DNA from 3 places in the Arthrobacter sedimenti genome. Region 1 is predicted to be linked to each of the others. Evidence: riboswitches for the same ligand, from Rfam matches in the RefSeq annotation. Region 1 holds a riboswitch; each other region holds the start of a gene.
The links. A riboswitch is a leader RNA that binds a small molecule or an ion and turns the genes downstream of it on or off. The one in region 1 is predicted to bind S-adenosylmethionine.
Positions count from the first base shown of each region.

Region 2: it holds a riboswitch for S-adenosylmethionine, as region 1 does, so the genes downstream of both, ACFO0G_RS15905 (cobalamin-independent methionine synthase II family protein) here and ACFO0G_RS00945 (aminotransferase class V-fold PLP-dependent enzyme) in region 1, are expected to answer to the same signal.
Region 3: it holds a riboswitch for S-adenosylmethionine, as region 1 does, so the genes downstream of both, metX (homoserine O-acetyltransferase MetX) here and ACFO0G_RS00945 (aminotransferase class V-fold PLP-dependent enzyme) in region 1, are expected to answer to the same signal.

Region 1 is NZ_JBHSDQ010000001.1:200,913-210,920, reverse strand. It holds gene ACFO0G_RS00965 (S1C family serine protease) at 1-355, shown strand, start outside; gene ACFO0G_RS00960 (hypothetical protein) at 399-776, opposite strand; gene ACFO0G_RS00955 (metal-dependent transcriptional regulator) at 836-1,549, opposite strand; gene ACFO0G_RS00950 (class I SAM-dependent methyltransferase) at 1,599-2,357, opposite strand; gene ACFO0G_RS00945 (aminotransferase class V-fold PLP-dependent enzyme) at 2,459-3,877, opposite strand; SAM riboswitch class IV at 3,915-4,028, opposite strand; gene hisN (histidinol-phosphatase) at 4,181-4,993, opposite strand; gene rsgA (ribosome small subunit-dependent GTPase A) at 5,039-6,154, opposite strand; gene aroA (3-phosphoshikimate 1-carboxyvinyltransferase) at 6,138-7,526, opposite strand; gene ACFO0G_RS00925 (DoxX family protein) at 7,533-8,078, opposite strand; gene ACFO0G_RS00920 (sigma-70 family RNA polymerase sigma factor) at 8,355-9,131, shown strand; gene rsrA (mycothiol system anti-sigma-R factor) at 9,128-9,388, shown strand; gene ACFO0G_RS00910 (50S ribosomal protein bL37) at 9,493-9,567, opposite strand; gene ACFO0G_RS00905 (PadR family transcriptional regulator) at 9,685-10,008, opposite strand, start outside.
Region 2 is NZ_JBHSDQ010000007.1:92,494-102,501, forward strand. It holds gene ACFO0G_RS15875 (alpha/beta fold hydrolase) at 1-431, shown strand, start outside; gene ACFO0G_RS15880 (HAD-IIA family hydrolase) at 428-1,264, opposite strand; gene ACFO0G_RS15885 (TrmH family RNA methyltransferase) at 1,335-1,991, shown strand; gene fbaA (class II fructose-bisphosphate aldolase) at 2,253-3,272, shown strand; gene ACFO0G_RS15895 (DUF3151 domain-containing protein) at 3,273-3,695, shown strand; gene ACFO0G_RS15900 (uracil-DNA glycosylase family protein) at 3,770-4,399, opposite strand; gene ACFO0G_RS15905 (cobalamin-independent methionine synthase II family protein) at 4,603-5,811, opposite strand; SAM riboswitch class I at 5,825-5,929, opposite strand; gene ACFO0G_RS15910 (M14 family zinc carboxypeptidase) at 6,161-7,225, shown strand; gene ACFO0G_RS15915 (adenylosuccinate synthase) at 7,462-8,751, shown strand; gene ACFO0G_RS15920 (YegP family protein) at 8,929-9,312, shown strand; gene ACFO0G_RS15925 (RNA polymerase sigma factor) at 9,594-10,008, shown strand, end outside.
Region 3 is NZ_JBHSDQ010000002.1:426,830-436,837, forward strand. It holds gene ACFO0G_RS07160 (HNH endonuclease signature motif containing protein) at 1-181, opposite strand, end outside; gene ACFO0G_RS07165 (VOC family protein) at 658-1,296, opposite strand; SAM riboswitch class IV at 1,448-1,562, shown strand; gene ACFO0G_RS07170 (bifunctional o-acetylhomoserine/o-acetylserine sulfhydrylase) at 1,607-2,923, shown strand; SAM riboswitch class IV at 3,046-3,161, shown strand; gene metX (homoserine O-acetyltransferase MetX) at 3,174-4,289, shown strand; gene ACFO0G_RS07180 (MFS transporter) at 4,468-5,850, shown strand; gene ACFO0G_RS07185 (zinc-binding dehydrogenase) at 5,858-6,994, shown strand; gene ACFO0G_RS07190 (LysR family transcriptional regulator) at 6,996-7,928, opposite strand; gene mmsB (3-hydroxyisobutyrate dehydrogenase) at 8,040-8,969, shown strand; gene ACFO0G_RS07200 (CoA-acylating methylmalonate-semialdehyde dehydrogenase) at 9,020-10,008, shown strand, end outside.

The DNA.
Region 1 (10,008 bases):
CACCCGCAGGATCATCTCCGCGCTGCTGGCGGACGGGCGGGTGCGCCGCGCCTACCTGGGCCTGGTCAGCACTCCGATGCAGCTCACCCCCAGTGCGGTGATCCGGACGGGGCTGCGCGAAGGCCTTCGCGTCGTAGAGGTGCTGCCCGGTTCACCCGCAGATGCGGCGGGCCTGTCCGCAGGGGACATCATCGTAACGGCCGGGGGCCGCCCCGTTAACAATGCCGAGAGCCTGCAGCGGCTCTTGTTTGCAGACGCCATCGGCCAGCCGCTCGACGTGGCAGTGCTGCGCGACGGCGCCGAACTGCACCTGACCCCTGTTCCGGAGGAAATGACAGCCAAAGGAACGGCATAGGGTTCGACGGCGGTCCGGCACCTTGCGCAGGCACCCCGGTGACCTATAGGCGAACCGGGGGCGCTTCCACGTCCGCGATGCCCACGAAACGCGTCCCCACGCCGTCGTACTCGCTGCGGACGCAGCCGGCGCGGACGGGCGGAATTTCCGACGGCGGGTGGTGTCCGCACACCACATACGTAAAGTCTGGCCACCACTTCTTGGGGCGCGCCGCTTCCTCATAGCCGCAGACGGCGCATTCCAGGTGCACCCAAACGGGCCGCTTTCCCGTCCGGTTGGCGCGCGACTGCACAAGCCAGGGCGGGGGATTGTCCAGAATGGCGCGGAGTTCGGCCTCCGTCATCCACTTGGGCAGGCCGTGGCGCTGTGCCATTTCAAGGGGAACATCAAGGGTTATTGCCGCGTCGCGTCTGCTGATCATCACCTCCAACCATACGGGAGGCGGCCAAATCGCCAGGCGGAGCCGGTGGCATCGCCGCGTTAGGGTCCGTCCAGGAGGCAGCCGGCGTGCGGAGTGTCGCTGGAGACCCACAGTGCCGAGGCGATTTCATCGGCAAGGTCGTAGTCCCGGGGTGCGTCGGAGCTGCCGATCCGCACCACCAGGGCGCCGCCGAACGGGCGCCGTCCCACCACTTCCACGTCAGCGTCGAGATCGATGTCCTGGGCGGCGAGGTACCGCAGCAGCTCGGGGTTGTCATCGCTGATCCGGGTGATCCGGCCACTGTGGCCTTCGTCCAGTTCGGCGAGCAGGTGGGCACGCGGCATCAGCACCTGGCCATCGGCAGTGGGGATGGGGTCGCCGTGCGGATCCCGCTTCGGGTCTCCGAGCTTGGCCGCGACGCGTTCAATGAAGGTGTCCGAGACCGCGTGCTCCAGCTGTTCGGCTTCATCGTGGACTTCGTCCCAGCTGTAGCCGAGGCGCTGGACAAGGTAGGTCTCGATCAGCCGGTGGCGGCGGACCATGGCCAGCGCCAGCCGCAAGCCGGACTCGGTGAGGGTGACGGCGCTGTATGGCTTGTGGTCCACCAAGCCCTGGTCCTTGAGCTTGCGGACCATCTCGGAAACCGAGGAATTGGCCACTCCCAGCCGCTGTGCCAGCTGCGAGGACGTGATGGGTTTGTCCTGCCATTCGGTGAACGAATAGATGACCTTGACGTAATCCTCGATCGAGGAGGAGGGCGCGCTGGTCTTCACAGGTCCAAGCCTACCGGTTGGGCAGCGGCGGCAGCGTGTGCTGCGCCGGTCATGCCTTGACGGCGCGCCAGGCCAATGTGAGGTAGGGGAGTTCGAGCTGCTGGTCAGGGGCGTACGCAAGATGCTCGTGCAGGTACCAGTCCAGGTTTCCCAGGACTTTCGCCCGCGTGGCCTCGCCGGCCCGGAGGTAGTAGCTGCGCGACTTGGTGAGCTCCATCAGGTCCGTGGTGGTCACCGTGTCCTGCCAGTGGCTGACGTGTCCTTCGACCCCGTGGAACTCAGGCCCCACCACGGGTTTGTGGCCTGGCCGGTACACGTCACCTGCGTGCATGATCCGGGAAAGGCGGTGTACCCAGGGCACGGAGGTGTCCAGCTGGTTCCAGACCAGGCCCAGGGTTCCATGCGGACGCAGTACCCGCGCGAGTTCGGTGCTTGCGGCCAGCGGGTCGCACCAGTGCCAGGCCTGGGCAACGGTGACGACGTCGAAGGCCGCGGCGGGAAGGCCGGTCGCCTCGGCGGTGCCCACCACAGCCCTGGCGGCCGGGCAGTGGGCCTTCAGTTGGGCAAGCATGTCCGCTGAGGGGTCGACGGCGGTGACGTCCAGTCCCAGGTCCAGCAGCAACGCGGTGAATTTCCCGGTACCCGCACCGACGTCCAGGGCGTCATGGGCATCGGTGGGCACCAGCCAGCGGACCGATTCTTCCGGGTATCCCGGGCGGATGCGATGGTAGTGCCTGCCGCCATCCTGGAAGCTCTGCCCGAGCTCCCGGCGCCGTCCGTGATCGAGCCTGGGGCCACCCCGAACCACGCGTGGCCTCCTTCTGTTTGTTGCCGGTGATTGCCCCTCGAATTTACCGCATGGGACCACCTCCAGCCGTCCGGGAAGCAGCCTTCTTCCCGCCAGGCTGCCTAGTCGTCGATGCAGGGCGCTGCGCCGGCCGTTCCCGGGGTGTTGGGTGCCCAGTGCGGGTAGGTGCGGGCGTCGTTTGCGGGCACCCACCGGCCTGCGTCCACTACGTAGTCCCAGCCCAAGCCCTTGCTGCGCAGCGCTCGGATGCCCGCGAGGAGGCGTTCGGCATCCTCCAGCCGTGAGCCGACGCCGAAGCTTGCCCGAAGCGAGCCTGACGGCAGGCCCAGGCGCTTCAGCAGGGGATGGGCGCAGAAGCGTCCATCGCGCAGCCCCACGCCGTGCTCGGCTGCGAGGTAGGCGGCCACCAGTCCTGCGTCATAGCCCTCCACGGAGAAGTTGACCACGCCGATGGTGTCCGTTTCCGGGTTGCTGTCCTTGAAGATCTGGTGGACCGTGACCCCGTCGATGTCCTGCAGGCCCTCCACCAGGAAGGAGCGGATGGCCGATTCGTGGGCGTGCCACCGGTCCTGGTCCAGCCCGGCGAGGACCTGCGTGGCTCGGGCCAGGGTGGCGGCTCCGAGGACGTTCGGTGAGCCCCCCTCATGGCGGGCCGGGCCACTGGCCCAGCTGACGCCGTCGAGCCTTGCTTCCTTCACCGCGCCGCCGCCGGCAAGGTGCGGGACGCCCGCGTCCAACCAGTCAGGGCGTCCCACCAGGACGCCGGCGCCGAACGGTGCGTACAGCTTGTGGCCGGAAAACGCGAGGTAGTCGATGCCGTCGGCGCTGATGTCCACCCGGCGGTGCGGTGCGAGTTGGGCAGCATCCACCACGATCCGTGCGCCGTGCTGGTGGGCCAGCGCGGCCAGGGCCCGGATGGGAAGGATCTCGCCGGTGACGTTTGAAGCGCCGGTGACTGCCAGCAGGCTGACCCCGCCCTGCTCCAGCTCCGCGCGGACGGTGTCAAGGGTGCCGGTGATCGTCTCTGCGGCGACGATGCTCCGGTGCGGTACGCCCTGCCAGGGCAGCAGGTTGGCATGGTGTTCGATGTCCAGGTAGAGCACATCGCCGTCGGGGCGGCCGTCGGTGAGGGGGAGGCAACCTGCCAGGAGGTTCAGCGAGTCCGTGGTGTTGCGGGTGAAGATGACCGAATCGTCCGGCCGGCCGCCCACGAAGTCCCGGACGATGCTGCGTGCATTTTCGTAGACCGAGGTGCTGATCTGGGAGGCGTAGCCTGCCCCGCGGTGGACGCTGGCGTAGTAGGGCAGGATCTCGTTGAGGTAGGCGGATACCACGGAGAGCGCCGGGGCCGATGCGCCACAGTCGAGGTTCGCGTACCGGACGTGCCCGCCGGTGATCAGCGGTGCCTGGATTTCCGCGCCGGTGACCGCCGCGAGGGGCCGGCCGGCAATGGCGTGGAGTTCAGCAGCAGCGGCGGCTTCGGTGATGGCGGGCTGGGGGGAGACGGTGGCAGTTGTCACAGAGACCTCACTTGACTACAGGACTCCGGCATAGTGGAATCCGCGCTTGCCGCATCCACTCCGGACCGGCCTGGTCGTCACCCGGGGCACCCCACCGCGAATGGAGGGTTGCCGGCCAGCAAACCGGGGTTTAGCGCTGGCACTCGTGACCTGGATAAAAGCGTAGGACATGCGGCGGCCCAGGCTGAACCCGCGGCAATTGTTAAGCCCTTTGTTACGCTCGTCCGAATAAACGACGGCGGACACCTCCTTTGGGAGGTGTCCGCCGTCGCTTTATTCGTTTTGCCGGGAGAACGTCAACCGTTACAGCAAATCATCCAGGTAAGGGTTCAGCCGGTGCAGGACCTCTGAGTGCAGGATGGAGTTGGTGGCCAGGGCGTTCCCGCCGAACGGTCCGTCCTCGCCTTCGAGGGAGGTAAAACGCCCCCCGGCCTCCACCACGATCGGCACCAGGGCGGCCATGTCATAGAGGTTCAGCTCCGGTTCGCAGGCGATGTCCACCGAGCCCTCGGCCACCATGCAGTACGACCAGAAGTCGCCGTAGGCCCGGGTCCGCCATACGTCCTCGGTGAGGCCCAGGAACTCATCAAGGTTCCCCCGTTCCTTCCAACCGGTGAGGCTGGAGTAGGAGAGGGAGGCATCGGCGAGGCTGGAGACGTTGGAGACGCGGAGCCGGGTGGCAGCCGCCAGGGACCTGCCCATGTACGCGCCCATGCCCTTTGCCGCCCACCAGCGCTTGCCCAGGGCCGGTGCGCTGACCACCCCCACCACGGGTTCGCCTTCATCCACCAGGGCGATCAGCGTGGCCCAGACCGGAACGCCGCGGACAAAGTTCTTGGTCCCGTCAATGGGGTCGATGATCCAGCGCCGCGAACCGTGGCCCGTGCTGCCGAACTCCTCGCCCAGGACCGCGTCACGTGGGCGGGAACGCGAGAGTTGCCCGCGGATGGCTTCCTCGGCGGCCTTGTCCGCATCGGTGACCGGCGTCAGGTCCGGCTTGGTCTCAACGTGGAGATCCAGGGCCTTGAAGCGGCTCATGGTCTGGTCATCCACGGAGTCGGCCAGGACATGTGCCAGGCGCAGGTCATCGTTGTAGCTCGAAGCGGGTTGGATCATGGTTCCAAACTACCGTCTGCCCGCGCTTCTTCCGGGGAGAACGCGTCAGTTGACGCTGCCAAGCTCCTTGGTTTCCTGTGCTTCCAGCCTTGGATCCGTGCCGAGCAGCCGCCGCAGCGACGCGAGCCGTGCGGGACCGGTGGGACCTGCGTGTCCGTCAGCCACCCAGTCGTCAAGGCCGCAGTCCACTGCGGTCGCCGTGTGCTTGCAGCCCCGTTCGCAGTTCTCGATGCCGGGGGAGAGGTCCGGGAAGGAGCGCAGGATCCGGTCAGGGTCCACGTGGGCCAGGCCGAAGGACCTGATACCCGGAGTATCAATGATCCAGCTGCCGGCCGGCGAGTCCGCCAGGCGCAGCGCCAGGGCCGACGACGATGTATGCCGGCCCCGGCCGGTCACCGCGTTGACTCCGCCGGTGGCCCGCTCGGCCCCGGTCAGCGCGTTCACCATGGTGGATTTGCCCACGCCTGAGTGTCCGAGCATGACCGTGACCTTGCCGTCCAGGTGCGCGCGGAGCCCGGCCACGGCGGCGCTGTCCAGCCGGGCCGAAAGGCCGTCGTCGGAGCGCGCGTCGATGCCCGAGGCCAGGGCGTCAGCAGTCCGGCTGATGATCACCGGGAAATCCAGGTGGGTGTAGTTGGACAACAGTTCCGCGGGGTCCTTGACGTCGGCCTTGGTGACCAGCAGGATCGGATCGATGCCGGCGTCGTATGCGGCCACCAGGGCACGGTCGATGAACCCGGTCCGCGGCTCGGGGTTGGCCGCCGCCACCACGATCACCAGCTGGTCGGCGTTGGCCACTACGGCACGTTCGATCGGGTCCGTGTCGTCGGCGCTGCGGCGCAGGAGCGTTTTGCGGTCCTGGATCTTCACCAGGCGGGCCAGCGTGTCCGGCGCGCCCGACACGTCCCCCACAAGCGAGACGAAGTCGCCGGCAACCACCGGCGAGCGGCGAAGTTCGCGGGCGCGTGCCGCGATGACCACGCGTTCGTTCTTCGAGTCCTCACCCACCACTGCCGTGTACCGGCCACGGTCCACCGTGATGATCCGTCCCGTCACGGCGTCGTCGTGGCTGGGCCGATCCTTGGTGCGGGGCCTGGAACCCTTCTTGTTCGGCCGGATGCGGACGTCGGATTCGTCCCAGGAGTCAGTGCGCCGCGCCACCGCTGGGCTCCTCCGGTCCGGATGCCGCAGCGGCGTCCTGGGCCAGCATGCCTGCCCACAGCTGGGGGAAATCGGGCATGGTCTTGGCGGTGGTGGCGATGTCCTCCACCTGCACGCCCTCCACTGCCAGGCCCAGGATAGCGCCGGCAGTGGCCATGCGGTGGTCGGCGTAACTGCGGACGACGCCGCCATGCAGCCGGGCGGGACGGATCACGAGGCCGTCGCTGGTTTCCTCTGCGTCTCCGCCGAGCCGGTTGATTTCCGCCACCAGGGCCGCGAGCCTGTCCGTCTCGTGTCCGCGCAGGTGTGCGATCCCCGTGAGCCGCGACGGGCCGGTGGCCAGCGCGCACAGGGCTGCCACAGTGGGGGCGAGTTCGCTGGTGTCGGCGAAGTTGCCGCCCTTGATCTCCTGGCCGCCGGTGACGGTCAGGACGCCGTCGGCCAGGGTGACCTGTGCGCCCATTTTCGCGAGGATGTCACGCCACAGGTCTCCCACCTGCTGGGTCTCCGCGGGCCAGTTGGGTATCCGCACCGTACCTTTCGAAGCCAGTGCGGCCGCCAGGAACGGCCCGGCGTTGGAAAGGTCCTGCTCGATCCGCTGGTCGAAGGCACGGATGGGCCCGGGCGCCACCACCCAATGATTGGGAACGGAGTTGTCCACGGTCACGCCCGCACCGCGCAGGACGGCCACGGTCATGTTGATGTGGTCCAGGCTGGGCACCGGTTTCCCCACGTGCTCCAGGTGCAGCCCCTCGTCGAACCTCGCCCCCACCAGGAGGAGGGCGGAAACGAACTGGGACGATGCGCTGGCGTCGATCACCAGATGGCCGCCCCGCACAGTGCCCTTGCCTTCCACCACGAACGGGAGCGACGACGGCGCGGAGCCATCTTCGGAGGCGACGGCCACACCCAGGGCCTTGAGGGCCTCGATGATGGTCCCCATGGGACGCTTCCGGGCGTGCGGGTCGCCGTCGAAGACGCTGGCTCCGTTGCGGAGCGCCGCCAGCGGCGGAACGAACCGCATGACCGTGCCCGCCAGCCCGCAGTCGATCCTGGTGACGGACGCCCCGGCGGCTGCCGGCAGCGGGAGCACCTCCAGGTCAGGGCCAAAGTCGCCGTCCCCGGGCACCTCGGTAATAGTGGCGCCCAGCTGCCGGAGCGCGTCGATCATCAGTGCGGAATCCCTGGAGTGCAGGGGCGCACGCAGCCGGGACGGCCCCTCCGCCAAGGCTGCCAGGACCAAGTACCTGTTGGTCAGGGACTTTGATCCGGGCACCGTAACGGTGGCATCGACGGGCCGGGACGCAAAGGGTGCGGCCCAGTGCTCAACAGGTGTTCCGGACCCGTCACTGGTGGCAGCTGTTGCGGTCATTCGTGCTTATGCTCCCGTGGCGTGTACTGCGCGGCGTACGGCTTTGTCCGCCTTGTCCAGCTTCTTGGTGGTGGTCCGCCGCGCGTCGGCGGCGAGGTGCGAGGCGTTCCTGCGGGCATCGGCGGCCAGGTGCTCGGCGCGCCACGCCAGGCCCGGCTTGCCTGCTGTGTCCACGGAAGCCAGCAGCGCCCCGCCGCTCAGCGAGAGGTTCTTAAGCAGCTGGTTCCGGCGGTTTTCGCGCCCTTCCTTGCTGCTGATGTCCGCACTGCGCCACTCAACAAAGGTGTTGAGGAGCGAGACCACGGTCAGAAGGCCGGCCGAGAGCCTGGAGAACTTGCCAAGGCCGAACAGCACGCCGGCCCCCACCTGGGTTCCGCCGATCACGCGCGCCAGTGTCTTCTCGCTCGCCTGGAAGGGGAGTGAGGCCGCCGCCTTGCGCAGGAGCGGCGAGAGCTGCTGGGCGGTGTCGTCGGAGTTCTTGAGCTTGTCCAGTCCGGCAAGAACGAAACTGGAGGCAAGCATGGGGCGGGCGAGCGTGCGGACAAAGGACATGAATTTCCTCCTGGATGGACGAGCCGCGGCAAGCGGCGGAGTCGGTCCTAGTCTTGCACTTTTGGGGAATATTTGCCTGCGGGGGGCGGTTATGGATGTCGGGTTCGTGACAGGGACCCAAGCGATCATTCACCCGATACAGAGCGGAGTTGGGCCTTGGGGAAGGTGTTGGACGGAACCAGACCGGCGGGGCCGGTGGCAGTCGATACGCTTGCCGCGGAGCCGCTGGAGTACGGCATGCCCGGGGCGGAAAGCCGGACAGTAGACTTGAAGGCAATGAGCACCTTGGATCCGGCCGTCGCGGCCATGTATGAGGCTACCCCCGCCGATGTGAACGGCAAGGCGGGAGCGGCGCCCCTGCCGTCCGGCCAGGCAGGTCCTGATTCCCGGGCCGCCGAAGCCAACCCAAATGACGGCACCGGCCTGGACGTCTCCACGGAGACCATGGAGCAGCGCCGCCTTCGCTTCGAGCGGGACGCCATGCAGTACGTGGACCAGTTGTACTCGGCCGCGATGCGCATGGCACGGAATCCGTCGGACGCGGAGGACCTGGTCCAGGAGGCCTACACCAAGGCGTTCTCGGCGTTCCACCAGTACAAGCCGGGAACCAACCTGAAGGCCTGGCTGTACCGGATCCTCACCAACACGTACATCAACCTGTACCGCAAACGGCAGCGCGAGCCGTTGCAGTCCAACTCGGACAGCATTGAGGACTGGCAGCTGGCACGGGCGGAGTCGCATACGTCGAGCGGACTGCGTTCCGCCGAGGCTGAGGCGTTGGACCACCTTCCGGATTCGGACGTGAAGCGGGCCCTGCAGGATATCCCTGAAGAGTTCCGCCTGGCGGTCTACTTCGCCGACGTGGAGGGCTTCGCCTACAAGGAAATTTCAGACATCATGAACACGCCTATCGGCACGGTGATGTCCCGGCTGCACCGCGGCCGGCGAATGTTGCGGGACATGCTCGCGGAATACGCCGCCGAGCGGGGATTCAAAACAGCCGCGGATGCGTCGGAAGCGGCAGGAAGCAAAGCACAGGAGAACAGGAAATGAGCGACTGCCAGGGATTGGGCGACTGCGACGACACCCGGATGCAACGCATCTACGAATACCTTGACGGGGCGTTGACCCGTGAGGACTTGACCGAGATCAAGAACCACCTGGATGAGTGCCCGGAGTGCACGCAGCAGTATGACCTCGAGTGCGTCATCCGCAACTTGGTCAAGCGTTCGTGCACGGAGTCCGCTCCGGACAACCTGAAGAACGCCATCCTGGACAGGATCCACACGATCCGCCCTGTGGAGGCGTAGGCATAAGCTGCCGGCGTGCGGATCAGGGCCGCAGACAGCAAAGGACCCCGTAAGCCGAGTGGCTTGCGGGGTCCTTCGCTTGAACCGTGGTTCCTGGCATGTGCCTAGGTGTTGGGGCGCTTCCCGTGGTTCGCGCCGCCACGCTTACGGTCACGACGCTTGCGTGCACGCTTGCTCATAGCTGGCCTCCTTACTGTTGGTACTCAAAAGAGCTGCCCTCCAGTCTCCCACATGATGTGGCGCCCCGCGAACCGGGAAACGGTGGATGACCTGCGGCAGTGCGTTCGGCCCCTGCCTCAGTGCCGCAGGGTGCTGCGGATGGCTGTCCGGGCGTCTTCCAGGACTGTACGGACAGTTTCCAGGGTCACCGGGCCTATCGGCTCGCGCAGGGCGTACCGGCGCAACTCTGCACGGAGGTCGTCACCGAACTGCTGCAGCATCAATTCCACGTCACGCCGTTGCATCGAGACTGCGATGCCGTTTTCTACCCCCGCCACGTCATCCCTGCGCCGGTCCAGCTCTGCGAGGCCGGCGGCGGTGATGCGGTAGTTGGTGCGCCGCCCGGCCGGCTCGGTGGACACCAAGCCGTCCTCCTCAAGCTTGCCCAGCCGTGGATAGAT
Region 2 (10,008 bases), on a different contig from region 1:
CGTCCACCCTCCGCGGCGGCTATGAACTGGGGGAGCGGATCATCCACAAGGACGAACGGAGCTGGCGGCAGATCCTGAACCAGACGCTGGAGCAGCTTTCACCGATTGCCCCGTCCAATGTCCTGGTCCAGACGGAGTCCGCCTACATCTACCACTTCGAGGGAAGCCAGTTCGCCGGCCATCTTGGCACAGCCAAGATGGCCTACATAGGCAATCCCAAGGACGGGACCGTGGACTACGAGACCGCGTCCGAAACGTGGTCCGTGGTGTTCAAGGACAACATGGTCTCAAGCAACCTGCAGACCACCGGTGCTGCCCCCGCCCACGCCAGCCCCGGCTGGAATCCGCAGATCTACCGGCCCCTGGTAAAGGAGTTGCTGGACGAGTACTTCCCACTTCCCCGGGGCGGTTCCCGGGTCAGCATCTTCTAGATCTGGTTCTTCAGGTCCGCCACCGAGTTCAGCACCTGGTTGGGCCGGAACGGGTACGCGGCGATGTCGTCCTTGTGGGTGATGCCGCTCAGGACCAGGACGGTGTGCAGGCCAGCCTCCATGCCGGCAATGATGTCCGTATCCATCCGGTCACCGATCATGGCGGTGGTTTCGGAATGGGCGTCGATCTGGTTCATCGCCGAACGGAACATCATGGGGTTCGGCTTGCCCACAATGTAAGGCTCCCTGCCGGTGGCCTTGGTGATCAGGGCCGCGATGGCGCCGGTGGCGGGCATCGGGCCGTCCTTGGAGGGGCCGGTGGCGTCCGGGTTGGTGGCGATGAACCGGGCACCGGCCAGGATCAGGCGGATGGCGGTGGTGATCGCTTCGAAAGAGTACGTGCGCGTCTCGCCGAGCACCACGAAGTCGGGGTTCTGGTCGGTGAGGATGAAGCCTGCCTCGTGCAACGCCGTCGTCAGCCCTGCCTCGCCGATGGTGTAGGCGCGGTTCCCGGATTCAGCGCCCCCGGCGGACACCTGGTCCTTCAGGAACTGGGCCGTGGCGAGGGCGGAGGTCCAGATGTTTTCCTCCGGGATCTCCAGACCGGACGCGCGCAGGCGGGCGGCGAGGTCGCGGGGGGTAAAGATGGAGTTATTGGTCAGCACCAGGAAGCGCTTTGAGGTATCCACCCAGCGCTGGATCAGTTCCGCGGCTCCCGGGATGGGCTGGTTTTCGTGGACCAGGACGCCGTCCATGTCCGTCAACCAGCACTCGATGTCCTGGCCGCTGCGGTATACCGCGGGGTTGCCTGCTACCTCGTCTGCCTCTGCCATGCCTGCCTCCGCCTGTGATGGTTGCCCGAAGAGTCCAGTCTAGTGTTGAAGGGTGAACCAAACGCCCGGCATGACAGACGAACCCGACCACCAGCCCGGGGAGGCCGAACCCGCAAAGGCGGAGGTCGGCGTCGGGCCCTGGGAAGGGGAACTTCCCGAAGGCGACCACTGGGACCCTGATCTGCTGGCCGACGGCGACCGGCGCAACGTCCTGGACAAATACCGCTACTGGAAGCACGAGGCGATCGTCGCGGAACTGGACTCGCGGCGCCACAACTTCCACGTGGCCATCGAAAACTGGCAGCACGACCTGAACATCGGCACCGTGGTGCGCACCGCCAACGCCTTCCTTGCCAAGGAAGTGCACATCATCGGCCGACGGCGGTGGAACCGGCGCGGTGCCATGGTCACCGACCGCTACCAGCATGTCCGCCACCACCCCACCGTTGAGGACTTTGTCCAGTGGGCGCAGGGGGAGGGGCTCGCGATCATCGGAATCGACATCTTCCCGGACTCCGTGCCGCTGGAAACCTACGAGCTGCCCCGGGACTGCGTGCTGGTCTTCGGACAGGAGGGGCCGGGCCTGACCCCGGAAGTCCACCAGGCTGCCGTCGCCACGCTGTCCATCGAGCAGTTCGGTTCCACCCGCTCCATCAATGCGGCCTCCGCCGCCGCCATCGCCATGCACGCGTGGATCCGCCGGCACGTCTTCAACCAGCATGTCTAGGGAAGGGCCGCTTCCTTTGGACGGCCAGGGTGCGGGTGGTGGGCCCACGCCCGCAGGGTTCCCTGGCTGAGCTTGCGAAGTTAGGGTGCGGGTGGTGGGCCCACGCCCGCAGGGTTCCCTGGCTGAGCTTGCGAAGTTAGGGTGCGGGTGGGGCGTAACCCAGAGCACTCCCGGCCCGCTAATGGCTAGGATGGTGCCAAGCCGTAAGCGGTCTACTTGAGGGTCTTCCACCCACAGACGAAACTCAGCAGAGGAGCCAGCATGCCCATTGCAACCCCAGAGATCTACTCCGAGATGATCGACCGCGCGAAGGCGGGCGGCTTCGCATACCCGGCCGTGAACGTCACGTCCTCGCAGACCCTGAACGCAGCCCTCCGCGGCTTCGCCGAGGCCGAGTCCGACGGCATTGTCCAGGTTTCCACCGGCGGCGCAGCCTACTGGTCCGGCGCCTCCACGAAGGACATGGTCGCCGGTTCCCTGGGCTTCGCGGCTTTCGCCCGGGAGGTTGCCAAGAACTACGGCGTTAACGTCGCCCTGCACACGGACCACTGCCCCAAGGACAAGCTGGACGGATTCGTCCTGCCCCTGCTCGAGGCTTCCGAGGCTGAGGTCAAGGCCGGCCGCAACCCGCTGTTCAACTCCCACATGTGGGACGGCTCCGCCGAAACCCTGCAGGAGAACCTGAAGATCGCACGCGACCTGCTGGCACGCACCGCTGCGGCGAAGATGATCCTCGAGGTTGAAATCGGCACCGTCGGCGGTGAAGAGGACGGCGTGGAGAACGCCATCAACGACAAGCTCTACACCACGGTCGAGGACGCCCTGGCCACCATCGACGCCCTGGGCGCCGGCGAGAACGGCCGCTACATCACCGCCCTGACCTTCGGAAACGTCCACGGCGTGTACAAGCCCGGTGGCGTTAAGCTGCGCCCGGAGATCCTGAAGGACATCCAGGCCCAGGTGGGTGCCAAGATCGGCAAGGAGAACCCGTTCGACCTGGTGTTCCACGGCGGCTCCGGCTCCTCCGACCAGGAAATCGCGGACGCTGTTTCCTACGGCGTGATCAAGATGAACATCGACACCGACACCCAGTACGCCTACACGCGTCCCGTGGCGGACCACATGTTCAAGAACTACGACGGTGTCCTGAAGGTGGACGGCGAAGTGGGCAACAAGAAGACCTACGACCCCCGCGTCTGGGGCGCTTCCGCAGAAGCAGGCCTGGCGGCCCGCGTGGTGGAAGCCACCAAGCAGCTCGGTTCGGCCGGAAAGACCTTCTAGATGTCGGACGAGTTCCGCCGGAACCTGATGGGGCCGGAGCCCACGCTCCTGCCCGCCGAGACCGAAGTGTACGGACAGCTGGACGCCGGTCAGGAAGCCCTGGACCTGGTGGAAAAGCACCCAACGTCCTCGCTCCTGTGGGCCATCCTGGCCGAGGAAGCCTGGGCGGAGGGGCGCACCATCGACTCCTACGCCTATGCGCGGGTGGGCTACCACCGCGGCCTGGATTCGCTCCGGCGCAATGGCTGGCGGGGCGTGGGGCCCATCCCGTGGGAGCACGAGCCCAACCGCGGCTTCCTGCGGGCGCTCTACTCCCTGGGGCGGGCGTCCTCGGCCATTGGCGAGGCTGACGAGCCGGAGCGGATCGAGAAATTCCTCAACGACTCGGACCCCAAGGCGAAAGCGGCCATCGAGGGTGCCTGAGGCCCAACGGCCTTAAAGCAGACGACGGCGGGCGGTGACTTTCATTCCGAAAGTCACCACCCGCCGTCGTTCGTTTAAGGTTTGGCGATGCCGGTGCGGGCCATGGCGTCGGCGTAGGCCGTGCGCATGTCTTCGAGGAACTCCTCCTGGCGTGCAGGGGAACCGGCGAACGCGCGGCCGCTCAGCGAGCGGACCTTGTAGGTCTTCAGGCCGCGGCGCCACAGCAGGGGCACCTCGGTCTTCAGCAGCAGGTTGGCCAGGCGGTTGGCTTCAGTGCCGTGCGCCACGATGACCGATGCGCGGGGCACCAGGGCCAGGAACTTCAGCAGGGGCTTCAGGCCGGCCTGAACCTGGTCCGGGGTGAACTTGCCGTTGGGTTCGCCGGGAACGTGCCAGGGGTGGACGTTCCACGGCATCACGAACTCGGGGCGCAGGCCCAGCTTCCACTGGATGCCCAGCATACGGGTGGCGGCGTCCTGGTCGCCGGCGGTGATGAAGCCGGACGGATCCGCCTCACCGATGTTGGAGTAGAGGCTGACAATGCGGCATTCTTCAACGTCGTGCATCGGATCCACGTAGGGGACCACGGTTCCGGGCTTGGTCTCCCGCAGGGAATCGCACAGTTCGTTGACGGCTGCCACGCTGGGTTCGTAGCGGCGGCTCATGAGCTGTTCGTGGAATGTTTCGGGGGCCAGGGCTGTCATGAAGTGCTGGTTCTCCTGCGGGGATTGGCGTTGCTGCCGCCGGCAGATGAGGGCGCGGGCAGGCGCAACGCATCAGCAGCGGTTGGTTGGGGTGGGCCGGACCTCGCCGGCCTTCCCCAGTTTAGCAAGCCCCGGGAAGCGAAACGCCGGCTGCCCCTTTCCGGTGATGGAAGGAACAGCCGGCGCCCGGACTGCAGGCGTATTTACCAGAGCCGGTTGGTGGCGCGGCGGGCACCCTCGCCCAACGCCTCCAGCTTGGCGAAGGCAATCTGCGGGTGCACGCGGCCGCCCAGGCCGCAGTCGGTGGAGGCAATGACGTTCTCCCGGCCCACCACGTCGGCGAAACGGACGATGCGGTCCGCCACCAGGTCCGGGTGCTCCACGACGTTTGTGGCGTGCGATACGACGCCCGGAATGATCACCTTGCCTTCGGGGAGCTTGGTGTCCTCCCAGATCCGCCATTCGTGTTCGTGGCGCACGTTGGCAGCCTCGAAGGAGTAGGCGCCGGCGTTGACCTGCAGCACGGAGCCGATGATGTCTGCGAACGGGATGTCGGTGGTGTGCGGGCCGTGCCAGGAACCCCAGCAGACGTGCAGCCGGATTTGCTCCTGCGGAAGGTCCCGGAGGGCCCAATTGGTAGCCTCGACGCGCAATTGGATGAACTTCAGGTAGTCCTCCAACGACGGTTCGGGGTTGATCTGGTCCCAGCTCTCGGCCAGGGACGGGTCGTCGAGCTGCACGGTGAGTCCGGCGTCGATGATCGCCTTGTATTCCTCCCGCATGGCGTCGGCACAGGCGTAGACCAGTTCCTCGTCGGACTTGTAGTACTCATTGGCCACCCGGGCGCAGGAGCCGGGGGAAAGCGAGGCCACGAAACCGTCGGAGAGGCCCGCAGCGGCCAGCCCGGTCTTCAGGTTCCTGATGTCCGACGCCACAAGGTCCTGGCCCGTGTACGTCAGCGGCCCGGCGATCTTGGGCTGGGTGACCGACTTGCGGTTTGAGAGGATGCCCGAGGACGGATCGCTATAGGCGTCGTTGAACTTCTGCCGGTCGCGGCGGTCCGGAAAGGAGGTCAGGACGATGTGGCCCGGCGAGGAGCGGTGGACTTGCGAGTCGGCCCAGCGGTCCACGTTGGTCGGTTCCAGGCCGCCGAGTCGGGAAAACGAGTAGTTCCACCAAGCGCCGTAGTCCACGGAAGTGGACATGGTGTGGCCGTACTCGCCGTCGTTGGCGATGTCGACGCCCAGGTCTTTTTGTCGCTGGACAATGTCCACCACCGAGGCCTCGAGGAGATCAAGGAATTCCGGGGTGATGCCGTCGGCTTCCTTGGCCGCATTTGCTGCGATGAGTTCCGGGGTGCGGGGGAGGGAACCGGCGTGGGTGACGCGGATGTGGTCGGTGTTCAGGGACATGCTGGAATCTCTCTTTCCATCGGTCCTGGCAGTAGCACCTTCGGCCAGCAGGACTCCTGCTGGACCGTGGTTGCTGCGGCGTCATCGAGCCAGGTCTCTCGGCCGCTCCGGATGGTTCCCTCTCACTTAAAGCGAGAAGCGCGGGTCTGGGCAAGTCCTGTCCGCTTTGTGTCGCACCAGATGCCGGCGCTTACTTCTTCTGTGCTGTTGGCGTACTTACAGCTTTCGTCCAGCGTATTGACAGATTCTGTCCAGCTTGGTTGGCTCTTGTCACAGCCAAATGAGGGAAACGATGGCTGACTGCCCACTCGCACGAAGCGCATCGCACCCAAAGAAGAGGTCATTCACCGTGAACAAATCCCTGGCAACCTTCAGGAACCTTGCCCTTTCCGGCGCCCTGGCGCTCGCCGTCGTGGCCGGACCGGCGCCGCTGGCCATCGCAGTGGGCGAAGGCCCCGGCTATGACGGCAACGGCCAGATCACCACAACAAAACTGGCCACCTATGACCAGATGGTTTCCTTCCTGAAGGACCAGGACGCCAAGCAGCCCGCCATGGAACTGGAAGTCATCGGCCAGACCGTGAAGGGCCGCGACATCCACCTGGTCAAGTACATTTCCGATCCGGCCAAGCCCACCATCCTCTACCTGACCCAGCAGCACGGCAACGAACAGCTCACCACCGAGGGCGCCATGGAGTTCATCAAGCACCTGGGCACCGGCAAATCGGCGGACATCCTCAAAGGCGTGAACATCCTGGTGGTGCCCATGCTTAACGCGGATGGCGCCATGGGGGACGTCAACTTCTCCCTGGACAACTACCTCGCCAAGGGGGACCGGCACCTCACCCGCTACAACGCCCAGGGCGTGGACCTGAACCGCGACCACGTGGCCAAGGTCCAGCCGGAAACCCAGGCGCTGCACAACAACGTGATGCGCAAGTACCGGATCGACTACATGATCGACCTGCACCACCAGGGCACCCGCGCCGAGCGTGACGGCAAGCTGGTCTCCGGCTCCATCCTGTACCCCACCACTCCCAACGCAGATCCCGCCGTCGTCGAAAAGTCGAAGCAGCTGGGCGCCGTGGTCTTCAACAACGTCGACTCGACCGGCTGGGGCCACCTGGGCAAGTACCAGGGCGGCAGCGCCGAGACCATCAGCCGCAACGGCATCTCCGTGGAATACGGCATCGCCACCTTGCTCTTCGAGATGCGCGGCATGTCCGACCACTACCTGGACGGCTACGCGCTGGGCCAGCGCAGCAACGGCTACCTGATCAAGCAGACGGTCACCACGCTGACGTCCACCGCCGCCGCCATTGCGGACGGTTCCATTGCCGACGCCGACACCTCCTTCTGGGACACCCTCGCCGAGCAGACGTCCCGGCCCGCCGGGGAGGCGGACGACGAATAGCGCGCCAAGGGCCGCCGCTGCCCTATACGCCTGAAGGGCAGCGGCGGGCCAAACGGTGGACAAAGTGCCCCATCGGCTAAACTTGGGTGGTAAGAGCCCCGGGACTCTTCCTTCGCCGTGCCGTGCTGCGGCCGCGCGAAGGCCGGTATGTTCGGGGCATTCTCATGAACGGCGCTGCATAGGCCTGCCACCTGGTGGCCGGACCCGGGCAGCCCGAACGAATGGGGGAGGATCCCATGCCAGCAATTGTGATCGTAGGAGCCCAGTGGGGCGACGAAGGAAAAGGCAAGGCCACCGATTTGCTGGGCGGCCGTGTTGACTACGTCGTCAAGCCCAACGGCGGCAACAACGCCGGGCACACCGTCGTCGTGGGCGGTGAAAAGTACGAACTCAAGCTGCTGCCGGCAGGCATTCTCAGCCCCAATGCCGTTCCCATCATCGGCAACGGCTGCGTTGTGAACCTCGAGGCACTCTTCCAGGAAATCGACGGCCTGCAGGCCCGTGGCGCCGACACGTCCAGGCTGCGCGTCTCCGCCAACGCCCACCTGGTGGCCCCGTACCACCAGGTCCTGGACAAGGTGACCGAGCGATTCCTCGGCAAGCGTGCCATCGGCACCACGGGCCGCGGCATCGGCCCCGCCTACATGGACAAAGTTGCCCGGTTGGGCATCCGCGTCCAGGACGTCTTTGACGAATCCATCCTCCGCCAGAAGGTGGAAGGCTCGCTGCGCCAGAAGAACGAACTCCTGGTCAAGGTCTACAACCGCCGCAGCGTGGTGGTTGACGAGATCGTGGAGTACTTCCTGTCCTTCGCCGAGCGGCTCCGCCCGCTGGTCATCGACAGCACCCTGGTCCTGAACTCCGCCCTGGACGAAGGCAAGGTGGTCCTCATGGAAGGCGGCCAGGCGACGTTCCTCGATGTGGACCATGGCACCTACCCGTTCGTCACCTCCTCCAACCCCACCGCAGGCGGCGCATCGGTTGGCTCCGGCATCGGGCCCACCCGGATCTCGCGCTCCATCGGCATCATCAAGGCCTACACCACCCGCGTTGGCGCCGGCCCCTTCCCCACGGAACTCTTCGACGAGATGGGCATGTACCTGCAGAAGACGGGCGGTGAGTTCGGCGTCAACACCGGCCGGCCGCGCCGCTGCGGCTGGTACGACGCCGTCCTGGCCCGCCACGCCTCCCGCGTCAACGGCTTCACGGACTACTTCGTGACCAAACTGGACGTGCTCACCGGCATCGAACAGATCCCCGTGTGCGTGGCCTACGACGTGGACGGAGTCCGGCACGACGAAATGCCCATGACGCAGACCGAGTTCCACCACGCCAAGCCGATCTTCGAGTACTTCGACGGCTGGACCGAGGACATCACCGGCGCCCGGACCCTTGCGGACCTGCCGGAGAACGCGCGGAACTACGTGCTGGCGCTGGAGAAGCTCTCCGGCACCCGGTTCTCTGCCATTGGCGTTGGCCCGGACAGGGACCAGACGATTGTGGTCAACGACCTCATCAACGACTAACCCGCGCTTAGAGCGCAGCATGACGACGGCGGCAGGCCACCTTTGCAGGTGGCCTGCCGTTTGCTTTGGTGCTGGGGTGGAAGCAATTTACACAGGCTTAACGCGGCCGGTCTTGTGAGGCGGCTGGCGTGGCAGCCACACTCGGTAGTACCCCCTGGTGCCCAAGGAAGGACTGTCATGGCTGGAAAATTCGAAGCATTCATCGACGCTGATTCATTCTTCCGGTTCCGGCTCCTGGCTCCTGACGGGGGAGTAATCGCGATCTCAGGCCCGTACGAAGATAAGGCATCGGTGGCGGCCGGGATCGCCGCGGTGCGGGAATGTGCCGGCACCGGCCTGGTCACCGATCTGTGCCCCGCGGGAGCCGTAACCCGTCCCGGCGAAGCGGTAAACCGTCACGGAACCCCGCCCGCTGCCGCGAGTGCCGCGGAGCCGCGGGCCGTCGTCGTGCCCGTCTGCGGCGAAGAGCGCCTGCCCGTCAGGCTGCACGCATTCGCACTGGCCAAGGCGCCCCGACGGCAAGCGACGTCCCCGCGGTGGACCAGGACAGCAGCCCGCTGAAAAAACTTTTGAAAGTTTTTTTGAAAACGCGTAACCCTGACTGCAGCGTTGGCGATTACCCCTATGAAGTGCCGGTCTGGAACCTGTCCCCCATCACGTTCCAGGCCGGCTCTTTTATCTTTCCCCGTGGGTAGCTTCCCCGCCTGACCCCGCACCGGACCGTACCCGGCACCGTGGCGTTCCGGCAGGGTGGTTACCGGAGGGTAGAGTGGGGGCCAGCGTTCCGGATGTACTGAGCGCTTGCCTTGCCAACACCCTCTTTGACGGAAAGCACTACGTCAGTGACCGATGCACAGACAGATGAGGCTCCGGACCAGCCAGTTTCCGGTACCGCTGCCTTCAGCCTCGTCTACAGGACATACGCATCACAGGTACTGGGCTATCTCACGGCCCGGGGAGTCGAGGATCCGGAGGCCGCCATGCAGGAAGTGTTCCTTTCGGTGCTGCCCAGGCTCGACACCGTCCATGGAGGAGAAGCCGGGCTGAAGACCTTTATCTTCTCCGTTGCCCATGCCCGGATGGTGGATGACCACCGCCGCCAAAGCCGGACTCCGGTCAAGCTGTCCTTCGAGCCCGAACTCGACCAGCGCGAAGATACCTCCGCGGAGAAGGAAGCCCTGCGGCGCATCTCGCCCCGGGAAGTCCTTGGGCTGCTGGACGGACTGCCCCAGGACCAGCGGGAAGTGCTGTCGCTTC
Region 3 (10,008 bases), on a different contig from region 1:
CACCGGAACCAACAGCAGCAGCACCGGAACCAACAGCAGCAGCACCGGAACCAACAGCTGCACCCGAACCAACAGCAGTGCCGGAGGCCAGGAACCCATCCTCCCGGTCCAAGGCATCAAGAGCGGCCACGGAGGCATGAACGCCTTCCGCACCTGCCCCCACACCCCTGCTGATTCCCATACGAACATCGTCCCTCGAGGCACTGACATTCAAACCTGTCATGCAGACTTACGGCATGGACCGGCGCCCGGGGGCGCGCCAGTCTAGTACCGCGGTCGTACGTTTTCGCCGCGCATGTTCCTTTTCGAGCCCCATATACTCGTCGCGAAAAGGAATATGCGTGGCGCAGGAATATATGTGGTGCGAAAAGGAATAGATGCAGCGCCGGAGCGCGCCAGCCGGAGCACAAAGCCCGCCAGCCGCCGTCGTACGTTTTCTATGCGAAGGTTCCCTGCCGCAGCCCAGACGCCCGGCGCGCGCAAAGGAACATGCATGGCGCAGAAAAATCCGCGGCTCTGACCAGGCGAAAGCAGCCGCTGCTTAAATGAATTCGGCCGCCATGAGGTGGTGACGCCGTTGTCACCACCTCATGGCGGCCGAAGATTATCCGGGCATGGACCCGGCGCACTCATCTCCCAACAAGGGAAGCTGGAGCGTCAGAGAGTGACAGCCCCGTTGGCGGTTTCGAACGTGACCGACAGGATGCCCGGCGTCCCGTGAGGTGCGACCCACTCGACCGCAACGTCCTCAAGCGGCTTCTCCACCGGCTCACCCAGCCACTCGGTGACCCGGGAGGCGGAGCCTGCGATGGTCAGGCAGCTCATCTTGAGGCTGCTCTCGTAGGCGTTGGACGGGTGAAGTGAGGGATCACCCTCCCACTTGAGCATGTACGGGACCTGGGGATCGGCAATGAGGCCCAGGATGCCGATCTGCTTCCAGACCAGCTCGCGCCCGTCCGGGAACTTGCGGTTGCCGTTGACAGCGGAGCGGCCGAGGCGTTCCTCGAAAGGGGCGAGGTCGTCCACTTCGACGCACCAGCCCATCCAGCCGCCGCCTGCCGCGGATCGGGCCCTTACGGCCTGTCCAAACGGTGCCTTGTCCGATGCGGGGTGGTCCAGGACCTCCACAACCTCGAGGTACTTGTGACCGGCGAGCGGGATGATCATATTCCGGGTTCCGAACCGGGGGTGTACCCCGCCCTTCACTGCCTCAACGCCGAGGGCAGTTGCAATACGTTCGGTGGTGGCCGCGAGGCCGTCGTGTTCACAGGCGTAAGAGACGTGATCCATGCGCATGGCAACATCTTGGCACTTTGTGATGCGGCTCTCAGCTAAGGGTACCCTTACTGGATTTGCGCGCACTCAATGGCCATGGGGAGGCCGCCGAAAAGACCATGTTCGTCACAATCCTGTTCACAGCAACAACGCTGTTCCTAGACTTGGCGCAGGTCATGAGTGCCAGCGCCAAGCCCCGGCTCGCTGGCCGGCAACCCTCCATCCGCGGTGGGGTGCCCCGGGTGAAGACTTGGCTGTCCGGCAAGAGTCGGCAGCAAGCGCGGCCCGCACTGCCGGTGAGCATGCCGGGCCCATGTCAAAGGAGATTTGGATGTCCAACGGTTGGTCCTTCGAAACCCGCCAGATCCACGCCGGCCAGGAAGTGGACAGTGCCGCGGGAGCCCGTGCCCTGCCCATCTACCAGACCACGTCCTTCGTGTTCCCTACAGCCGAGAGCGCGGCAAACCGCTTCGCACTGTCCGAACTCGCGCCCATCTACACCCGCATCGGCAACCCGACGCAGGACGCAGTGGAACAGCGGATCGCCAGCCTCGAAGGTGGTTTGGCAGCGCTGCTGCTGAGTTCCGGCCAGGCCGCTGAAACGTTCGCGGTCCTGAATATCGCGGAGGCCGGCGACCACATCGTGGCCAGCCCCAGCCTCTACGGCGGAACCTATAACCTGTTCGCCCACACCCTGAAAAAGTTCGGCATCTCCGTCACGTTCGTGGAGGACCCCGACAACTTGGACCAGTGGCGCAACGCAGTCCAGCCCAACACCAAGCTCTTCTTCGGTGAAGTGGTCTCCAACCCCCGCCAGGACGTCCTGGACATCGAGGGCATCTCCGAAGTCGCCCACCAGGCCGGCGTGCCCCTCATCGTGGACAACACCCTCTCCACCCCGTACCTCATCCGCCCGCTGGAGTGGGGCGCGGACATCGTGATCCATTCCGCCACCAAGTACCTGGGCGGCCACGGCACAGCCATCGCCGGCGTGATCGTCGATTCCGGCAAGTTCGATTTCAGCAAGGACCCGGAACGGTTCCCAGGCTTCAACACCCCGGATCCCACCTACAACGGGCTGGTCTACGCCCGCGATCTGGGAGCCGATGGAGCGCTGGGGGCCAACTTCTCCTACATCCTCAAGGCGCGGGTCCAGCTCCTGCGCGACCTGGGCTCGGCGGTCTCGCCCTTCAACGCCTTCCTGATTTCCCAGGGCCTGGAGACTTTGAGCCTGCGGGTGGAGCGCCACGTTGCCAACGCCACGGAAGTGGCGCGCTGGCTTGAGGCAAGGCACGACGTCGAATCGGTCGCCTATGCCGGGCTGCCGTCCAGCCCCTGGTACGAGCGTGGCCGCAAGTACGGGCCCAAGGGGACGGGCGCCGTCGTCGCCTTCAACCTGGCCGGCGGAGCGGAGGCGGGCAAACGCTTCGTCGACGCCCTGGAGCTGCACTCCCATGTGGCCAACATCGGCGACGTGCGCTCCCTGGTCATCCACCCGGCGTCGACCACCCACAGCCAGCTCTCCCCGGAGCAGCAGGCTGTGGCCGGGGTGCACCCGGGACTCGTCAGGCTTTCCGTGGGGCTGGAACACATCGACGACATCCTCGCCGACCTGGAAGCGGGCTTCAGGGCTGCGAAGAGCGCCTAGACGGGCAAAGTACGACGCCGGGCCTCCGCTCGGGCGGTAAGACGGGGCGGGCAGCAAGCCGGGAAGTCACAACCAGTCACACTCTTGGCCTGGACCGGGGAGTATTTCGTACACTCGATCCAGGTCATGAGTGCCAGTGACAGCCCCGGCTTGCTGGCCGGCAACCCTCCATCCGCGGTGGGGTGCCCCGGGTGAGGACCTGGCCTGCCGGTCAAATGACGGCGGGCAAGCGCGTAGAAGAGGTCTTGCCATGACGGTTACCGTCGCCCCAAAAACCATCCCCGAACACGGAATTGTCCGCTACGCCTCCATCGGGGGACTGGAACTCGAAGCCGGGGGATACCTCCCGGACGTCACCCTGGCCTACGAAACCTGGGGGACGCTCAACGCGGACGCCAGCAACGCCATCCTGATCGAGCATGCGCTGACCGGCAGCACGCACGTAACCCGTGGCGACACGGACGAAGAAGGCTGGTGGGAACAACTCGCGGGCCCGGGCGCCCCCGTGGACACCGACCGTTTCTTCGTGGTGTCCATCAACATTGTGGGCGGCTGCTACGGCTCCACAGGCCCCTCCTCTCCCGCCCCCGACGGATCGCCCTGGGGCTCCCGCTTCCCCCTGGTCACGCTGCGGGACAGCACAGTGGCGGAAGCCCGGCTCGCAGACCAGCTGGGAATCAAGAGCTGGTTCGCGGTCCTTGGCGGCTCCATGGGCGGCGCCCGCGCACTGGAATGGGCAGTGTCGTACCCGGAAAGGGTGCAGCGCTGCGCCGTCATCGCCGTCGGGGCTGCCAGCACGGCAGAACAAATCGCCTTTGCCCAGGCCCAGACCCTGGCCATCCGGCAGGATCCAAACTTCAACGGCGGCGACTACTACGGCGGTCCCTGTCCTGAAGAGGGCCTGGCCCTTGCCCGGCGCATCGCCCACATCACCTACCGGTCCGCCGCAGAACTGGAAGGCCGCTTTGGCCGGTCAGCCCAGGCATCCGAGTCGCCCCTTCAGGGGGAAGTGCTCGCAGCCCGCGGCCGCTACCAGGTGGAAAGCTACCTGGACCACCAGGGCAACAAGCTCGTGAAGCGCTTTGACGCCAACAGCTACATCGCCCTGACCGAGGCATTGATGAGCCACGACGTCTGCCGGGGCCGGGGAACCCTGGCCGAAGCGCTGGCCGCGGCTACTGCACGCTTCTTCGTGGCCGCCGTCGACTCCGACCGGCTCTACTTCCCGTCCCAGTCGCGGGAGCTGGCGCAGGCGCTGCCCGGCGACGTGGACGTCCACGTCATCCAGGCGCCCATCGGCCACGACGGGTTCCTCACCGAAATTGGGCAACTGGGGGCACAGCTGAGGAGCAGCTTCCTGGTCTAGGGCCATCCAGCAAACCGCCAGCAATGTGCATTAGTGCAGATGCCTTCTGCACTAATGGGCGTTGAGGTTGCACGGGCAGGCAGACCATACTCATCGAAGCCGGCTTTCGTGGTGTACATCACACGCGGCTGCCATCGACTGTCCCCGTGGTGTCGACGACGACGCCGAAGGAGTTCGCATGAGTACGGAACGCTCCGCCGCAAGGTTCACCGAGGAAACCGACGTCAAGGCATCAGGCCTGAAGAAAGTGGTGACGGCCTCCATGGCCGGCACCGTCGTGGAGTGGTACGAGTTCTTCCTCTACGCATCGGCCGCCACCCTGGTGTTCGGCAAGGCCTTCTTCCCCAACGCCGGGACCGAACTGGACGGCATCATCGCCGCCTTCCTCACCTATGCCGTGGGTTTCGTGGCCCGTCCCATCGGCGGCATCGTGTTCGGCCACTTCGGCGACAAGTTCGGCCGCAAGCAGCTGCTGCAGCTGAGCATCGTGCTGGTGGGCGTCTCCACCTTCCTGATGGGCTGCCTGCCCACCTTCGCGCAGATCGGCTATTGGGCTCCGGCGCTGCTGGTCATCCTCCGGTTTGCGCAGGGCTTCGCTGTTGGCGGGGAATGGGGCGGCGCCGTCCTCCTCGTGGCAGAGCACAGCCCCAGCAAGTCACGCGGGTTCTGGGCCAGCTGGCCGCAGTCCGCCGTGCCGCTGGGCAACCTGCTGGCCACGGCCGTGCTGTTCGTCCTGTCCTCCACACTGACCCAGGACGCCTTCCTCGGATGGGGCTGGCGCGTTGCCTTCTGGCTGTCCGCGGTGATCGTCCTGATCGGCTACTACATTCGTACCAAGGTCAACGACGCGCCCATCTTCCTCGAGGCCCGCAAGGAAGTGGATGCCGGCCACAAGGGCTACGGCGTGGCCGAGGTCTTCCGCCGCTACCCGCGCGGCGTCTTCACCGCCATGGGCCTGCGCTTCGCGGAAAACATCCTGTACTACCTGGTGGTGACGTTCTCCATCACCTACCTCAAGACCGTGGTGCAGGCCGACACCACGCGCATCCTCCTCCTGTTGCTCCTGGCCCACGCCGTCCACTTCGCCGTGGTGCCCATGATCGGCAAGCTCTCGGACCGCTTTGGCCGCAAGCCCGTCTACATGGCCGGCGCCATTATGGGGGCCACATGGGGGTTCTTCGCGTTCCCGATGATGGATACGAAGAACGACTTCATCATCCTGGCCGCCATCATGATCGGCCTGGTGTTCCACGCCTTTATGTACGCCGGGCAGCCTGCCATCATGGCGGAAATGTTCCCCACCCGGATGCGCTACTCAGGCGTCTCCCTGGGCTACCAGGTGACCTCGATCGTGGCCGGCTCCCTGGCCCCGATCATCGCCGCTTCACTTCTGGGCACCTACAAGTCCTCGGTTCCGGTGGCCGTCTACCTGCTCATCGCCTGCGCCATCACCGCCGTCGCGGTCTTCTTCCTGAAGGAGACCCGCGGCGTCTCACTCCACGACGTGGATGCCGCCGACGCCAAGGGCACCGCCGACCTGTTGGCCGCCGGCAGGAAGTAGGGATCCCATGAAAGCCGCCGTCCTGTACGCAACCGTCCCCGCCACTGGAAATGCCCCCGGTAAGAGCAGCTACGCCGATGACCGGCCGCTGCTGGTGCAGGAGCTCGAGCAGCCGGAGCCCCGCGCCCGTGAGCTGGGGGTTGCCATCACCTATTCGAGCCTGTGCCATTCGGATCTCTCCGTGGTGGACGGCTCACGGGTCCGGCCGCTTCCCATGGCGTTGGGCCATGAGGCGGTGGGGCGCGTAGTGTCCGTTGGCCAGGGTGTGGAGGACGTGTCCGTGGGCGACCACGTGGTGCTGGTGTTCGTGCCCAGCTGTGGCCATTGCCGGGCCTGCCTGGCCGGGCGGCCCGCGCTTTGCCACCGGGCAGCAGAGGTCAACGGTTCGGGGGACCTGCTGCACGGGCCTGCCCTGTTGCGGACGCCGGAGGGAGAGCGCATTAACCACCACCTGGGCGTTTCCGCCTTCGCGGACTATGCAGTGGTTGCGCGGGAATCAGTGGTGGTAATTGACGACGACGTCCCGGACACGGTTGCGGCGATGTTTGGTTGCGCCGTGCTCACCGGAATGGGCGCGGTGTTCAACACGGCGGGAGTCAGCCAGGGGCAGCACGTGGCAGTGTTCGGCTTGGGGGCGGTGGGCCTTTCCGCCGTCATGGCGGCACGCCTGGCCGGAGCTGCCAGCGTGATCGCCATTGATCCGAACCAGGGCAAGCACCAGCTCGCGCTCGACGCCGGAGCCACCGCCGTGGGAACGTCGGAGGATGCAAGGCGGTTGATCGAGGAAGCTTCGGGCGACGGCGTGGATGTAGCCATTGAAGCGGTGGGTTCGGCCGCGGTGATCGCATCCTGCCTGGAGCGGGTCACCCGGGGCGGGGCAGTGGTCGCGGTGGGCCTGCCGCACCCGTCCGCCGAGTTGACCGTCCCGGCCCTCCAATTCGCCGGTGCCGGCAAGCGGCTGCTGGGCTCCTATATGGGTGACGCCGTTCCCGCCCGGGATATCCCGCAGTACCTCGGGTACTGGCGGGAGGGGAGGCTGCCGGTTGAGCTGCTGCACACCGACACGCGGCCACTGAGCGAGATCAACGAGGGCCTGGATGCACTCGCGGCCGGGCAGGTAGTGCGCCGCCTCTTCCAGGCCTGACTCAGCCTGCCAGCAGTCCGGCCCGCTCCTTCAGCTCCTCCTTCAAGGCCGCAATCACCGCCTGCACCCGGGCCGACCGGAGCGACTCCGGACGGGCAACGGCCCAGATAGGGAGCTGGCGCTCAAAGTCGCCTGCCAGGACGGGAACGAAATCCTCCCGGTCCGCCACCATGAAGTTGGGCAGCAGGCCAATGCCGGCGCCCCGGCGGACGGCCTCCACCTGGGCGAAGACGCTGGTGGCCTGGAAGCTTGTCCGGGGCATCGGCAGCTGCGATGACCAGCGGGGGCCCAGCTCCGCCACCTGGAGCGCAGACTCGACGTAAGAGACAAACGCGTGCTGCCCCACGTCGTCGAGCGTTTCCGGCATGCCGTGCCGGGCGGCATAGTCCTGGCTGGCGTAGAGCCGCAGGTAGTAGTTGCTCAGGAAGATGGTCTGTGCGGTGCTGACATCGGCCCGGCCCACCACGATCTCCAGGTCCACCCCGGACCGGTTCTGGCTGACTTTACGGGTGGCGCTGAGCATTTCGATGTTCAGTTGCGGGTTCTGCTGCTGGAGCCGCACCAGCGATGGAGTGACGAACACCGCTCCCACTGCGTCGGTGGTGGCAACCCGGACCAGGCCTGCAAGCGCGCTCTGGTCCTGGCGGATCAGGCCCGAGAGCGAGCCGAGCGTGCTCTCGATCGCCTCCGCCGCGTCCACGGCGGCAGCACCGAGCTGGGTCAGCTCCCAGCCGTGCGGGCTGCGCTCCAGCGTGCGGCCGCCCAGCTGCTTGTCCAGCGCGAGGATCCGGCGCGAGATGGTGGTGTGGGTGGTCCCCAGGCTCTCGGCCACCGCGTTGAACCGGCCGAGGCGTGCAACGGTCAGAAGGATGAGCAGGTCGTCAGGGCTCGGCAGCCGTCTGGAGTCCACGATGGACCTTCCGTTGATGTGCATCAATGCACAGAGTGTCTGTGATTTTTCCCCTTGATTGCACCCTAACACGGTGTGATGGTTGACACAGGCATGCCGGCAAGAGCGCCGGAATGGAAGCAAAGGAGCTTACGCATGGCAGTTATCGGTTGGATCGGCCTGGGCAACATGGGCGGCCACATGTCGGTGAACCTGGTGAAGGCCGGGCACGAGGTCCGCGGGTTTGACCTCAACCCCGCGGCCCTGGACGCGGCTGCAGCAGGCGGTGTCAAGCGGGCCGCGAGCATCGCTGAAGCGGTGGACGGCGCGGACGCCGTGTTCACCATGCTCCCCAAGGGCGAGCACGCCCGCGCAGTGTATCTCGGCGGGGACGGGGTGCTGGCGCACGCGGACACGCGCACGCTGCTCATTGACTCCTCCACCATCGACATCGCCTCCGCCCAGGAACTGCACGACGCCGCTGCTGCCGCCGGCTTCCGTTTCGTGGACGCGCCGGTATCCGGCGGGATGAGCGGCGCGGAGGCCGGAACCCTGACGTTCATGGTGGGCGGTGAAGAAGGTGCCGTCAAAGATGCTGCCGGCTACATCGGTCCCATGTCCGGCAACATTATCCCCACGGGCGGCCCCACCACAGGGCAGGCGGCAAAGATCTGCAACAACCTGATGCTTTTCATCAACCTTGCCTCCACCGCTGAAGGGGCTGTGTTGGCTGACCGTCTGGGCCTGGACAAGCAGGTCTTCTGGAACATCGCCTCGGTCTCCTCGGGGGACTCATGGGCGCTCCGGACCTGGTACCCCGTGCCCGGTGTGGTTCCCACCGCGGCCTCGAACAATGACTTCGCACCCACCTTCACCACCGAGCTCGCCAACAAGGACATCGGACTGGCCGTCAGCGCAGCCGAAGACACCGGCACGCCCCTGGAGATCGGCAAGCACGTCCAGCAGCTGTTTCAGCGGCTTATCGACGCCGGTGAAGCCGGCAAGGACTGCTCCATGATCATCAAGCTCGTGGACGGCTCGCTTGAGGCCGCCGACCGGACGGCGTCCAACACGCAGTCCAACTAACTGCGCCGTCCAACCAGCCCACTGCAAGAACCGCAGGAAAAGAGACTCTTTTGGAAACCATCCCGCACTACATTAACGGCGCCCGCGTCACCGATGCCGACCGTTTCGGTCCGGTCTTCAATCCCGCCACCGGCCAACAGGAGAAGCAGGTGGCGCTCGCCTCCGCGGCCCGGACAGAGGAAGCCATCGCGGCCGCCCGCGCCGCGCTGCCTGCATGGCGCGCCACCAGCCTGGCCAAGCGCACCACCATCTTCTTCAAGGTCCGCGAAATCCTGAACCAGCGGAAGTCCGAACTCGCCGCGATCCTGACCAGCGAGCACGGCAAGGTCCTCTCCGACGCGGAAGGCGAAATCGCCCGCGGTCTGGAGAACATCGATTTCGCCACCGGCCTGTCCCACATGCTGAAAGGCGAGCGGTCGGAGCAGGTCTCCAGCGGCATTGACGTCCATTCCATCCGCCAGCCAGTCGGCGTGGTGGCCTGCATCACCCCGTTCAACTTCCCGGCCATGGTGCCGCTGTGGATGATCGGCAGCGCGCTGGCCTGCGGCAACACGGTCCTGCTGAAGCCGAGTGAAAAGGATCCGTCGGCGGCCGTCTTCATCGCAGAGGCCTTCGCCGAAGCGGGGCTGCCGGCAGGCGTGCTCAACGTGGTCCAGGGGGACAAGGAAGCCGTCGACGTCCTGCTTGAGCACCCTGACGTAAAGGCAGTCAGTTTCGTCGGGTCCACCCCCGTGGCCCAGTCCATCTACAAGCGGGCAGCGGAACACGGCAAGCGGGTGCAGGCCCTGGGCGGTGCCAAGAACCACATGGTGGTGCTTCCCGACGCCGACCTGGACATGGCTGCCGACGCTGCGGTATCCGCCGCCTACGGTTCCGCCGGCGAACGCTGCATGGCTGTCAGCGTCCTGGTGGCAGTGGGCAACATCGCCGACGACCTGGTGAAGGCGATTTCCAGCCGCATGGCAGACCTCAAAATTGGTGACGGCACGGATCCCGCCTCGCAGATGGGCCCCCTGATCACAGCGGAGCACCGGGAGCG